Regions from separate parts of the Enterobacter cloacae complex sp. HYC003_NIDB genome, predicted to be linked through region 1. Evidence: predicted binding sites of a transcription regulator. Region 1 holds the regulator's gene; the other holds the start of a gene.
The links. Region 1 encodes CRP, which controls carbon source genes, mostly activating them, when cyclic AMP is high. Its sites were predicted from a motif close to ATGTGANNNNNNTCACAT; they were not measured.
Positions count from the first base shown of each region.

Region 1 (6,899 bases):
GTGGTGATCCACTTCCGCAACCTGGAAGGCATTGATTACCCCTGGCTGCTGGCGATGCTACAGGGTTCGTTTATTTCGCACATGAATACGTTAGTGGTACCGGGCGGAAAAATGGGGCTGGCAATGGAGCTGATCATGACACCGCTGGTGCAGCGGCTGATGGAAGGAAAGCAGATCGCGTGAATTGTTTTGCCCGGTGGCGCTGCGCTTACCGGGCCTACGGGCGTGCTTTTGTAGGGCGGGTCAGCGAAGCGCCACCCGCCAAAAAATTAAGCCGCGATCACTTCATAAGAATGGGTGATTTTTACCGCTTTCTCCAGCATTAGCGCCACAGAGCAGTATTTCTCCGCAGACAGGTCAACCGCACGCGAGACCGCCGCATCCTTCAGTTCTTTGCCGGTGACGATAAAGTGCAGATTAATATGCGTAAACAGGCGTGGCGCCTCTTCGCGACGTTCTGACGTCAGCTTCACTTCACAATCGGTCACGTCATGACGGCCTTTTTGCAGGATCGACACCACGTCGATCGCGCTGCATCCGCCCGCCGCCATCAGCACCATTTCCATCGGGCTTGGCGCTTTATCGCCGGAGTTGCCATCCATCAAAACCTGGTGCCCGGAAGCAGACTCGCCCAGGAACGTTAACCCTTCAACCCATTTCACACGCGCTTGCATATTCACTCACTCCAACGTTGCATTTTTTATGACAGATTACGTGTACGTTACATTTCTCGCAACGGAAGGCGACCTGCGTCATGCTGAAGCGAGACACCAGGAGACACGCGGCGAAAGCTATGCTAAAACACTCTGGATGCTACAGTAATACATTGACGTTACACATGTATGCAGAGGACATCAAACTTTACTGGCTGCGAAACGTTACGACAGCCGACTTCCCAGGTATGGGTAAGAATTCGATTGCAACCCCAGAGTCCGGATGCATCTTATGACTCTGGTGACAGCTTATAACAGAGGATAACAGCGCATGGTGCTTGGCAAACCGCAAACAGACCCGACTCTCGAATGGTTCTTGTCTCATTGCCACATTCATAAGTACCCATCAAAGAGCACGCTGATTCACCAGGGTGAAAAAGCGGAAACGTTGTATTACATCGTTAAAGGCTCGGTGGCCGTGCTGATCAAAGATGAAGAAGGGAAAGAGATGATCCTTTCTTATCTGAACCAGGGCGATTTTATCGGTGAACTGGGCCTGTTTGAAGAAGGCCAGGAACGTAGCGCCTGGGTTCGTGCAAAAACAGCATGTGAAGTGGCTGAAATTTCTTACAAGAAATTCCGTCAGCTGATTCAGGTCAACCCTGACATCCTGATGCGTCTTTCTTCCCAGATGGCACGCCGTCTGCAAGTGACCTCTGAGAAGGTGGGTAACCTCGCCTTCCTGGACGTGACCGGTCGTATCGCGCAGACGCTGTTGAACCTGGCGAAACAGCCAGACGCCATGACCCACCCTGACGGTATGCAAATTAAAATTACCCGTCAGGAAATCGGTCAGATCGTCGGCTGCTCCCGTGAAACAGTGGGCCGTATCCTGAAGATGCTGGAAGACCAGAACCTGATCTCTGCCCACGGTAAAACTATCGTGGTCTACGGAACCCGTTAATTTCGGTCAAACGGCGTGCCGCCGCAGGGTGGCACGCCGTTTTTGTCTCTACTCCTCATGTGGCGCAGGCTGATCTATCACCCGGAAGTTAACTACGCACTACGACAAACGCTGGTGTTGTGTCTTCCCGTGGCCGTGGGCCTGATCCTCGGACATCTTCAGCAAGGCCTGCTGTTTTCCCTCGTGCCCGCCTGCTGCAACATTGCCGGTCTGGATACACCGCATAAACGCTTTTTTAAACGTCTGATTATTGGCGGCAGCCTGTTTGCCGGCTGTAGCCTTGCCGTACAACTCTTACTGGCCCGCGACATTCCTCTGCCGTTGATCCTGACCGTGCTGGCGATGACGCTCGGCGTCACCGCCGAAATCAGCTCGCTGCACGCCCGGCTGCTTCCCGCGTCGCTGATTGCCGCCATCTTCACCTTAAGCCTTGCGGGCAATATGCCGGTGTGGGAGCCATTGCTGATCTACGCCCTCGGCACGCTGTGGTACGGGCTGTTTAACTGGTTCTGGTTCTGGCTGTGGCGGGAACAGCCGCTGCGCGAATCCCTGAGCCTGCTCTACGTGCAGCTTGCTGAATACTGCGAAGCAAAATACACCCTGCTCACTCAACATACCGACCCGGAAAAATCCCTGCCGCCGCTGCTGGCGCGCCAGCAAAAAGTGGTGGATCTGATCAGCCAGTGCTATCAGCAGTTGCACATGCTTGCCGCCAACAAAAATCATGAATACAAGCGGCTGCTGCGAACCTTCCAGGTCGGGCTGGATTTGCAGGAGCATATCTCCGTCAGCCTTCATAATCCGGAAGAGGTGCAAAAGCTGGTGGAGCGCAGCCATGCGGAAGCGGTGATCCGCTGGAACGCGCAGACCGTCGCGGCCCGCCTGCGGGTGCTGGCTGACGATATCCTCTATCACCGCTACCCGACGCGCTTTAACATGGACAAACAGCTCGGCGCGCTGGAAAAGATTGCGCGTCAGCACGCGGATAACCCGGTCGGGCAATTTGCTGCCTGGCATTTCAGCCGCATCGCCCGGGTGTTACGCACCCAGCGCCCGCTTTATGCCCGGGACCTGATGGCCGATAAGCAAAAACGGCTGCCGCTGCTGCCCGCGCTCAAAAGCTATCTATCACTGAAATCTTCCGCCCTGCGCAATGCCGCGCGGATCAGTGTGATGCTGAGCATCGCCAGCCTGATGGGAATGGCCCTGCACCTGCCGAAACCCTACTGGATCTTAATGACCGTGCTGTTTGTCACCCAGAACGGCTATGGCGCCACGCGGGTGCGCATTCTGCATCGGGCGGGCGGTACGATGGCGGGGCTGATTATCGCGGGCGTGACGCTGCACTTCCACGTGCCGGAAGGCTATACCCTGGCCGGTATGCTGGCAATCACGCTGGTGAGCTACCTGATCATCCGCAAAAACTACGGCTGGGCGATGGTGGGCTTTACGGTGACGGCGGTGTATACCCTGCAACTGCTCACGCTTAACGGGGAACAGTTTATTATTGCCCGGCTGGTCGATACGCTAATTGGCTGCCTGATCGCCTTTGGCGGCATGGTCTGGCTGTGGCCGCAGTGGCAAAGCGGGCTGCTCAGGCAGAACGCCCACGACGCGCTCGAAGCTGACCAGCAGGCCATTCGTCTTATTCTGAGCGATGACCCGCAGCCCTCTCCGCTGGCCTACGAGCGCATGAAGGTCAACCAGGCGCATAACGCCCTGTTCAACTCCCTTAACCAGGCCATGCAGGAGCCGGGCTTTAACGCGCACTATCTGGCTGACATGAAGCTGTGGGTCACGCACAGCCAGTTTATCGTCGAGCACATCAATGCCATGACGACGCTGGCGCGGGAGCACACGATGCTGACGACGGATCTGGCGCAGCGCTATTTGCAGTCGTGTGAAATTGCGTTGCAGCGCTGTCAGCAGCGTCTGGAGTATGACGCGCCGGGCGAGTCAGGGGATTCGAACATTCTGGAAGCGCCGGAGACGCTGACCCACGGGCCGATGAGCACCCTTGAGCAGCATTTACAGCGCGTTCTCGGGCACCTGAACACCATGCACACCATTTCGTCGGTGGCATGGCGTCAGCGCCCGCATCACGGGATTTGGTTAACGCGCCGGTTAAAACGAACCGCGTATTAGCCGCTGACGATCTTCGCGACCGCCGCGGCAAAACGGGTTAATCCGTCTTCGATGTCTTTGTCTTCCACCACCAGCGATGGCGCAAAGCGCATCACGTCCGGCCCGGCGTTGAGCACCATGACGCCTTCGTGCGCGGCGGCGTGCAGGAAATCGCGCGCGCGGCCTTTGTACTGCGGCTTCAGTTCGGCGCCGATCAGCAGCCCCATCCCGCGGATGTCGCTGAAGACATCAAACTGTTGGTCAATCTGCTGGAGATGTTTCACAAACAGGTCGCGTTTCGCATTCACGCCATTCAGGACGTCCGGCGTATTAATGATGTCGAACGCCGCACCCGCCACGGCGCACGCCAGCGGATTACCGCCGTAGGTGGAGCCGTGTGAGCCCACATGAAATGCGGAAGCGATATCCTGGGTGGTGAGCACCGCACTGACCGGGAAACCGCCGCCGAGCGCTTTCGCGCTGGTCAGAATATCCGGCGTTACGCCGTAGTGCATATAAGCAAACAGGTCTCCGGTACGCCCCATCCCACACTGCACTTCATCAAACACCAGCAGCGCCTGGTGCTCGTCGCACAGCTCGCGCAGCCCTTGCAGAAATTCCGGGGTGGCCGCCGTGACGCCGCCTTCCCCCTGAATGGGCTCGACCACCACGGCACAGGTGTGATCGTCCATCACCGCTTTAACGGCGTGGAGATCGTTAAACGGCACGTGGATGATATCCGCAGGTTTCGGACCAAAGCCGTCGGAATACTTCGGCTGGCCGCCAACGGAAACGGTAAAGAAGGAGCGTCCGTGGAAGGCGTTATGGAAGGCGATGATTTTGGTTTTGTACGGGCTATGACGCGTGGTTGCGTAGTAGCGCGCCAGCTTAAAGGCGGTTTCGTTGGCTTCGGTGCCGGAGTTCATAAACAGCACGCGTTCGGCGAAGGTGGCATCGATGATCTTACGCCCCAGACGCAGCGCCGGTTCGTTGGTGAACACGTTGCTCGTGTGCCACAGCGTTTCGCCCTGCGTTTTCAGCGCGTCCACCAGCGCAGGATGGCAATGGCCCAGCGCCGTCACCGCAATACCGCCTGCGAAATCAACATACTCGTTGCCCTGCTGATCCCAGACGCGGCTGCCTCTCCCTTTCACCGGGATAAACTCAGCCGGTGCATAAATCGGCAGGATCACTTCATCGAATGTCGCGCGGGTAATTGCTGGTTGTTCAGTTGCCATGTCATGACCATCCATTTTTATGTCACATTGATTGTGAAAATATAATCACAAAATATGCATAAAAAATCACAACAAGGCAACAGATATTCAGCGATTAAGGAAATTGGCCAGCAGCGCGTGCCCCTGTTCGCTGAGAATGCTTTCCGGGTGGAACTGCACGCCTTCCAGATCGTACTCACGGTGACGAATGCCCATGATCTCCTGCGTCTCGCTCCAGGCGGTGACCTCAAAGCAGGCCGGCAGGGTCGGCGGATCAATGATCAGAGAATGGTAGCGCGTCACGGTTAACGGATTGTTTAGCCCCAGAAATACGCCGGTACCGGTGTGCGTGACCGGAGAGGTTTTGCCGTGCATGACTTTCGCGGCACGGACAATGGAGGCGCCAAAGACCTGCGCAATGGCCTGATGACCCAGGCAGACGCCCAGAATCGGCAGTTTGCCCGCATAATGGCGGATCGCCTCCAGCGAGATACCGGACTCCGAAGGGGTACACGGCCCCGGCGAAATCACGATTTTCTGGGGTGCCAGCGCGTCAATGTCAGCCAGCGCGATCTCATCGTTACGGCGGACAACCACCTCTGCCCCCAGCTCACAAAAATACTGGTAAAGGTTCCAGGTAAAGGAATCGTAGTTATCAATCAGCAGAATCATGGCGGCTCCTGAAAAAATGGCCGCCCTATTTTACGCAGATTCCCGCGCTTCGCTCACAACTTTGGCAAAGATGGCGTTCAGGGCTGTCAAATCCCCCATTGCCCCGCTCTGATTGGCGGCTGCCCAGTCGTTCGGGTCGATCCCCTGCCAGTTCAGCACATAGCCCGCATGAATAGCCAGTTGTTCAAAGAAGATCCGCTGGGCCACGCCATTACCGCTCATAAACGGATGTAGCATGTTGATTTCACAGTAGTAATGACTGATTCTGTCTGTAAGCTCTTCTTTCTGAAGGCCCACCAGATATTTATCACTTTCCAGCGAAGCCATCAGCTCATTACCCACTTTCTCGATGTACTCGAAATGGCAAAAAGGAATGTCGCCCTTAGAAATATCGGCGGTGCGCAGCTCGCCCGCGCCTTTCATTTCGTTGCGGAATAAATGGCGGTGAATAAGACACAGATGGGGTAAACCCGGTGCGGAAGGCCCCAGTTCCAGCGTCTCGATATCGGGTTCAGCGGGACCCTTACCTTTTTCAAGGAGGCAGCTGGCCTGAAAATTGACCTTACGTTGTTGCTCCCAGAGACGGGATTTTTGCTTGTCGGTGAGTTTTTTCACTACGCCTCCCTGAATAGTCCGTTTGCCACAAGTATAAGCAGCAAAACGCGCTTTCGCAGGGAGGGTGGAAAGACACGGGCAAGATGTGCCCGTGTGGGGGAACGATTACGGTAGCACTTTCGCGGAGAGAATGACGACTGGCTTAGACGGCACATTCTGGTATGGACCGACATCGTGAGTCTGAACCTGAGAGATCTTATCCGCAACGTCCATGCCTTTCACCACTTTGCCAAACACCGCGTAGCCAAAGTCGCGCTGACCGTGGTCCAGGAAGGCGTTATCAGCCACGTTGAGGAAGAACTGGCTGGTGGCGCTGTCTTTGTCCGCCGTACGCGCCATGGAGATGGTGCCGCGCTTGTTCAGCAGGCCGTTGTCTGCTTCATTTTTGATGGGCGGGTTGGGCTGTTTCTGCTGCATCTGCTCGTTAAAACCGCCACCCTGAATCATAAAGCCCGGGATCACGCGGTGGAACGTGGTGTTGTTATAAAAACCACTGTTCACGTAGTCGAGGAAGTTTTTCACCGAAACAGGGGCTTTCTGGCTATCCAGCTCCAGCTCAATATTCCCCGCAGAGGTAGTCAGCAGGACGTGGGGGTCTCCTTTGGCTGCCAGCGCAGCAGGGGAAACGGCAGAAAGAGCAAACACAGCTGCGAC
Region 1 covers NZ_CP114220.1:400,643-407,541, reverse strand. The annotation lists gene O1722_RS01825 (phosphoribulokinase) at 1-183, shown strand, start outside; gene O1722_RS01820 (OsmC family protein) at 270-674, opposite strand; gene crp (cAMP-activated global transcriptional regulator CRP) at 985-1,617, shown strand; gene O1722_RS01810 (YccS/YhfK family putative transporter) at 1,675-3,762, shown strand; gene argD (bifunctional acetylornithine/succinyldiaminopimelate transaminase) at 3,759-4,979, opposite strand; gene pabA (aminodeoxychorismate synthase component 2) at 5,067-5,630, opposite strand; gene O1722_RS01795 (putative adenosine monophosphate-protein transferase Fic) at 5,661-6,245, opposite strand; gene ppiA (peptidylprolyl isomerase A) at 6,351-6,899, opposite strand, start outside.

Region 2 (6,899 bases), 680 kb from region 1:
ACTGGATTGAAGCTCGTGCGCGATTTTATCCATGCTGTGCTGAAGGTTCTTGCTCTGACGCAAACTGTCGTAAACCAGTTCAGGAATTTCAGGCATTTTTTCAATCCAGAACGGGCCTTTCTCTTTAAGCGAGCGAACCAGGGCTGGAATACCGACCTGATCCTTAATCCAGGATTCGAGGAACGGTTTCGCGGTTTTCCACAAGTCTAACTGAGGATAGAGCTGGCGGCCTACGCCCTCAACGTAAAGTAATGTTTTCTGAAGTAAAACTAATTGTGGCTGCACTTCCATATTGAAACGGCGTGCGGTGTTGAACAGGTTGAGCAGGACGTGTCCGAAAGAGATCTCCGAGAGCGGCTTTTCAAAAATCGGCTCACAGACGGTGCGGATCGCAAATTCAAACTCTTCCACGTTGGTATCTGGCGGAACCCAGCCTGAATCCACGTGCAGCTCGGCCACCTTACGGTAGTCGCGATTGAAGAAAGCGATAAAGTTCTCGGCGAGATAACGCTTATCCTCTTTATTCAGCGAGCCGACAATACCGCAGTCGATGCCGATGTATTTCGGATCTTCCGGGTGCTCATAGCTGACGAAAATGTTGCCCGGATGCATGTCTGCATGGAAGAAGCTGTCGCGGAAAACCTGAGTAAAGAAGACCTGCACGCCACGCTCGGCCAGCAGCTTCATGTTGGTGCCCTGTTTTTCCAGCGCCACCACGTCCGAGACCGGAATACCGTAGATACGTTCCATCACCATCATGTTCTGACTGCAATAGTCAGAATAGACTTCAGGAACATACAGCATCGGGCTGTCTTCAAAGTTTCGACGCAGCTGAATGGCGTTCGCCGATTCACGCAGCAGGTTAAGCTCGTCAATCAGCGTTTTTTCGTATTCCCGAACCACTTCCAGCGGACGCAGACGGCGACCATCCGGCAACAGACGCGGCACCCAGCGAGCCAGGCGATAAATCAGCTTCATGTCTGCTTTGATAACCGGCAGGATATCCGGACGAATCACTTTGATGACCACCTCTTTGCCATTTTCCTTCAGGCGCGCGGTGTGAACCTGCGCAATAGAGGCAGAGGCCAGGGGCTGAATATCGAAATCATCAAACCAGGTCTCGATGGGGATATTGCCCATCGCTTCTTCGATTTGTTTCTTCGCTCTCTCTCCGTCAAACGGAGCAACGCGGTCCTGCAATAGCGCGAGCTGATCGGCAATCTGCGGTGGGAAAAGGTCGCGACGTGTTGAGAGCATCTGCCCAAACTTGATCCAGACCGGGCCCAGCTCCTGTAACGCAAGACGCAGGCGTGCGCCCAGCTCCTGATCCTTATGGCGATTCGGCATCCAGAACAGCGTGCGACGCCAAAGCCGAAGCGGCAGGGTGATACGCATTCTGGGGATAAGCTCGTCGAGCCCGTAGCTCAAAAAGGTGCGAACGATAAAATAGAGGCGCCGAATTTCACCAGGCGTCATTTGCCCTCCAGTTTTTCCAGCCGTTTGGTTAACGCATCAACTGCGCGCTCAACTGCCGCGGTCTCTTCTGCAAACCAGGCGACTTCTAAAGGCCCCGGCGCCATACGCCACTCTTCGGTCAGCACCTCGGCAGCGTAGCGCTGTTGACGGAGCAGACCTTTACGAAGGAAAGCGGAACCCGTGCGCAGCGTTTTGCTTATACCTTCAGCCGCGATGTCGCCGATATAGGGCGCCAGCAGTTCCGCCGGGTCGAATTCAGCCTGATCGCTGAGTGCAACGAAGTTCTGTACCACCTGAATATCGCCCTCGACCTCCAGCTCACCGCTGCGAATAAGCGCCGTCATCTGCTGACGGTCACGCAGTTTTGGCAATACGCTCATGTGCGTAATCACCGAGCAGTCCGCCTCGCCTTCCCACTCCCCCAGAACGTCAAGCTGGCGTTCGCTGAAGACCAGCACAAGCGGCGTCGAGAACTCCTTTAAAACGATGCGCAGCACCTTTCCGTTAAGCCGCTGACGTGCGGTTTTCAGCGCCGGAGCGCGATACAGAAAGGCATTCAGCACATTCTCGATGCCAGCGGTGACTAAGGGTTTAATGGGCACGGGAAACCTCCACTCAGAACTTGTAACCACGATGCAGCGCGACGACACCCGCCGTCATATTGAAGTATTCCACGTTTTCAAACTCCGCATCCTGCATCATCGCTTTCAGCGTGTCCTGATCCGGGTGCATTCGGATGGACTCGGCCAGATAACGGTAACTTTCTGCATCGTTTGCCACCAGCTCGCCGATGCGCGGCAGAACGTGGAAGGAATAGGCATCGTAAGCTTTGCTCAGCGGGTCGATAATCGGTTTAGAAAACTCGAGTACCAGCAGTCGACCGCCCGGCTTAAGCACGCGGTACATGGAGCGCAGCGCTTTATCTTTATCGGTCACGTTACGCAGACCGAAAGAGATGGTGATGCAGTCGAACGTATTATCCGGGAACGGCAGCGCTTCGGCGTTGGCCTGAACATATTCAACGTTGCCTACCACGCCGATGTTACGCAGCTTTTCGCGTCCCATTTTCAGCATGGAGTCGTTGATATCCGCCAGCACCACGCGGCCGGTTTCGCCAACCAGACGGGAGAATTTAGCGGTCAGATCCCCTGTGCCTCCGGCTAAATCCAGCACCGTTTGTCCACGGCGCACGCCGCTGCAATCAATAGTGAAGCGCTTCCACAAGCGATGAATGCCAAATGACATCAAATCATTCATCACATCGTACTTCGCCGCCACGGAATGAAATACGTGGGCCACCATGTCAGCTTTCTGCGCTTTGGCGACAGTCTGAAAGCCAAAGTGCGTTGTGTCTTGTGAATCGTCAACCATCTCAGAGCCTGCTAATCAGTCAAATGTTCGTGAAGTGTAACAGATTGGGCGCATTTGCCCTACGTTTCAACCACCGTGAAAGAAACGCGCCGGCTGCGCTTCGGGGGATAAACTCGCCGCTAAATCGTTGTCTTCATTGCGGCTATTTTGCTTACCGTCGCCTTCACGCAGACGAAACTCTTCGTCCTGAGCGGTAGCCTGCTCCACCAGTTCCGGATTAATCTCGCGTTTAACTTCCACCCCCAGGCTGCGAAACGCCTCCGCCTGCGCCAGCAAATTGCCACGCCCGGAGGAGAGTTTTTTCATCGCCTGGCGGTAGTTATCCTGCGCGCGATCCAGGCTTTGCCCCACCGAGGACATATCGTCCACAAACAGCCGCATTTTGTCGTACAGCTTGCTGGCGCGATCGGCAATCTGCTGCGCGTTACGGCTTTGGTGCTCATAGCGCCACAGGTTGGCAATGGTACGTAACGCCACCAGTAGCGTGGTGGGGCTGACCAGCATAATGTTATTTTTCAGCGCTTCGGTGATCAGTTCGGGCTGTCTGTCGAGCGCCAGCAGGAACGCAGGCTCGACCGGAATGAACATCAGCACATAATCCAGCGATCGCAGCCCCGGCAACTGCTGATAATCTTTTCTGCCCAACAGACGGATATGGTTACGCACGGAGGCGATGTGCTCCTGCAACGCTGTTTCGCGGGTGTAGTCATCCTCAGCGTTGAAGTAGCGCTCATAGGCCACCAGCGTCATTTTGGCGTCGATAACCACATCTTTGCCCTGTGGCAGACGAACAATGACATCCGGCTGCATCCGCGAGCGCGCATCGTTCTCAATGCTGACCTGCGTTTCGTATTCGTATCCTTCGCGCAGGCCAGAGGCCTCCAGCACGCGCGTCATGACCACTTCGCCCCAGTTTCCCTGCGCTTTGTTATCACCTTTCAGTGCGCGCGTCAGGTTAACCGCCTCCTGCGCCATCTGCGCATTCAGCTGCTGGAGATTACGAATTTCATGCGCCAGCGTGTGGCGTTCGCGGGCTTCCTGACCAAAGCTGTCCTGTACCTGACGGCGAAAGCCATCCAGCTGTTCACGCAGCGGCGTCAGCAGGCTGTTCAGGCTCTGGCGGTTCTGCTCATCCACGCGGCGATTGCTGTGCTCAAAAATGCGGTTCGCGAGGTTCTCAAACTGCTCGCTAAGACGCTGCTCGCTGTTGATCATCTGACGGATTTTGTCTTCGGCGTGCAGTTGGGTGGACTCAAGACGGGTGGTCACTTCACGGAGATCGGCCTCCAGCGAGGTATTGATATCACGCAGATTGCGCAGTTCGTTATTGAGCAGTTCGCATTCGTCGCGCCAGTGGTCACTCAGCGCAAGCTGTTGTTTCGTCGCGCTAAGTTCAGCGACGATCTCTTCGCGCTCTGCCAGTTGTTCGGCTTTCTGCTGCGCATGCTGGTAGCCGGAAATGAGCCAGCCAATCCCCACGCTCACCAGCGCAATCACTGCATAAATCAGGATTGAGATATCCACAATGCCCCCTGCATCAACGTATTACCGCACAAAATAGAATTGTGCTGTATGAACGTCCAGTTTGAAAGGGTTTTCCTGCGAGGCGTTACGCAAAAAGAAAAGGCCGAGCATGTCGGCCTTTCAGCACTGAAGAGAGAATTAGATCAGGCGGCGCGCCGCTTCAACCACGATTTTCACCGCATGGCTTTCAGTCTGCTTCATGGTTTCAGCGTTCGGGATCTCCTGCTGGATACGGTTGACGATAACGCCCGCCACCATACCGGCACGCAGACCCTGGCTTGCGCACATGGTCAGCAGCGTCGCAGATTCCATTTCGTAGTTCATGACGCCCATCGACTGCCACTCTTCCATGGAGCCTTTGAAACGGCTTACCACGCGACCAGAGAAGGTGTCGTAACGCTCCTGGCCCGGGTAGAAGGTATCGGAAGAGGCAGTTACGCCCACGTGGGTGGTGGCGCCCACGGACTTCGCGGCTTCAACCAGCGCGGTGGTGCATTCGAAATCGGCCACTGCCGGGAATTCCATCGGTGCAAAGTGCAGGCTTGCCCCGTCCAGACGCACGGATGCGGTGGTAACCAGCACGTCGCCCACGTTGATGTGCGGCTGAATGGCGCCTGTGGTGCCGATGCGCAGGAAAGTACGAATGCCCAGCTGCGCCAGCTCTTCAACGGCGATAGAGGTAGACGGGCCACCAATACCGGTAGAGCACACGATCACCGCTTTACCGTCCAGCTCTGCGCGCCAGGTGGTGAATTCTCGATGCGCTGCCAGCTTAACCGGCTTATCCATCAGCGCGGCGATCTTTTCCACACGCTCAGGATCGCCAGGGACGATAGCAAGCGTAGCCCCTTGTAAATCGTTTTTAGTGAGGCCGAGATGAAAAACATCAGACTTAGACATAGGTGACTCCTCTGTGGGTCGGTTTGTCAGAAGAAGTAAAACGGTACTTTACAGAAGCAATGTGCATTATTTCGTGACACACCTCACCATGAATGAAAATGATTGCAGTTAATTTCCATAAAATAGTGATTTACATCACATTAACAAGTTATATCGCCGGGTGCTGCACAAAAGATAGACGCTATAGGGCACTGTGGATTGTTAACCTGGTGTCTATATTTATCTTTGCGCTAATCCATTCATTGGTACGGAGAATGCCATGACTGAAAAAACCGGTTTTGCACCTGCTGCGGCCCCGCATGCTTCAACCATCGTCTCAACCCCTGAAGAGGCCATTACCGCAGGCGAGACCTCCATTCCCTCCCAGGGAGAGAACATGCCAGCGTACCACGCGCGGCCAAAATCCGCCGATGGCCCGCTGCCCATCGTGATCGTGGTGCAGGAAATATTTGGCGTTCATGAACATATTCGCGACCTCTGCCGCCGTCTGGCGCTGGAAGGTTACCTGGCCGTTGCGCCGGAACTCTATTTCCGTCAGGGCGATCCGAATGATTACAGCGACATCCCGACGCTGTTCAGCAACCTGGTCAGCAAAGTGCCGGACGCGCAGGTGCTGGCCGATCTCGACCACGTTGCCAGCTGGGCGGCGCGCAACGGTGGCGACCCGCACCGTCTGATGGTGACCGGCTTTTGCTGGGGCGGACGCATTAGCTGGCTGTATGCCGCGCACAATCCGCAGCTGAAAGCCGCTGTGGCCTGGTACGGTAAACTGGTGGGTGAAAAGACCCTGAACTCGCCGAAACATCCAGTTGATATCGCCACCGATTTAAATGCCCCGGTGCTAGGGCTGTATGGCGGCCAGGATACCGGCATTCCGCTTGATACCGTCGAGACCATGCGCCACGCGCTGCGGGCGGCAAACGCGAAGGCCGAAATCGTGGTGTACCCGGATGCGGGACACGCGTTTAATGCCGATTATCGTCCGAGCTATCACGCAGAATCGGCGAAAGATGGCTGGCAGAGAATGCTGGCGTGGTTCAGCCAGTACGGCGGGAAGAAAGCGTAATACAAAAAGCCCGGTGGCGGCTGCGCCAACCGGGCAATCCAGCCCCACTACGCCTGACGCAAATTCTGCGCCGCCTGCACCATGTTCGCCAGCGCCGCGCGGGTTTCAGGCCAGCCGCGAGTTTTCAGGCCGCAGTCCGGGTTTACCCACAGGCGTTCCGCCGGAATGCGCCGGGCGGCTTTTTGCAGCAGCGATTCAATCCACTCCACGCTCGGCACGTTAGGGGAGTGAATGTCATACACGCCCGGCCCGATTTCGTTCGGGTAGTCGAACTCTTCGAACGACTCCAGCAGCTCCATGTCTGAACGCGAGGTCTCGATGGTGATCACATCGGCGTCGAGCGCGGCAATGGAGTCCATGATGTCGTTAAATTCGCAGTAACACATGTGGGTGTGGATCTGCGTGTCGTCCTTCGCGACGGCCGCGTTGAGGCGGAACGCCTCCACGCCCCACGTCAGATAAGCATCCCAGTCGCTGCGACGCAGCGGCAAGCCTTCACGCAGCGCCGGTTCGTCGATCTGAATGATGCCAATCCCCGCCGCTTCCAGATCCGCCACTTCAT
Region 2 covers NZ_CP114220.1:4,621,166-4,628,064, forward strand. The annotation lists gene ubiB (ubiquinone biosynthesis regulatory protein kinase UbiB) at 1-1,476, opposite strand, end outside; gene ubiJ (ubiquinone biosynthesis protein UbiJ) at 1,473-2,078, opposite strand; gene ubiE (bifunctional demethylmenaquinone methyltransferase/2-methoxy-6-polyprenyl-1,4-benzoquinol methylase UbiE) at 2,092-2,847, opposite strand; gene rmuC (DNA recombination protein RmuC) at 2,914-4,371, opposite strand; gene udp (uridine phosphorylase) at 4,510-5,271, opposite strand; gene O1722_RS22145 (dienelactone hydrolase family protein) at 5,531-6,337, shown strand; gene metE (5-methyltetrahydropteroyltriglutamate--homocysteine S-methyltransferase) at 6,385-6,899, opposite strand, start outside.
Region 2: a site for CRP is predicted at 5,395-5,412, ahead of udp (uridine phosphorylase). Genes of this name have one in related genera too.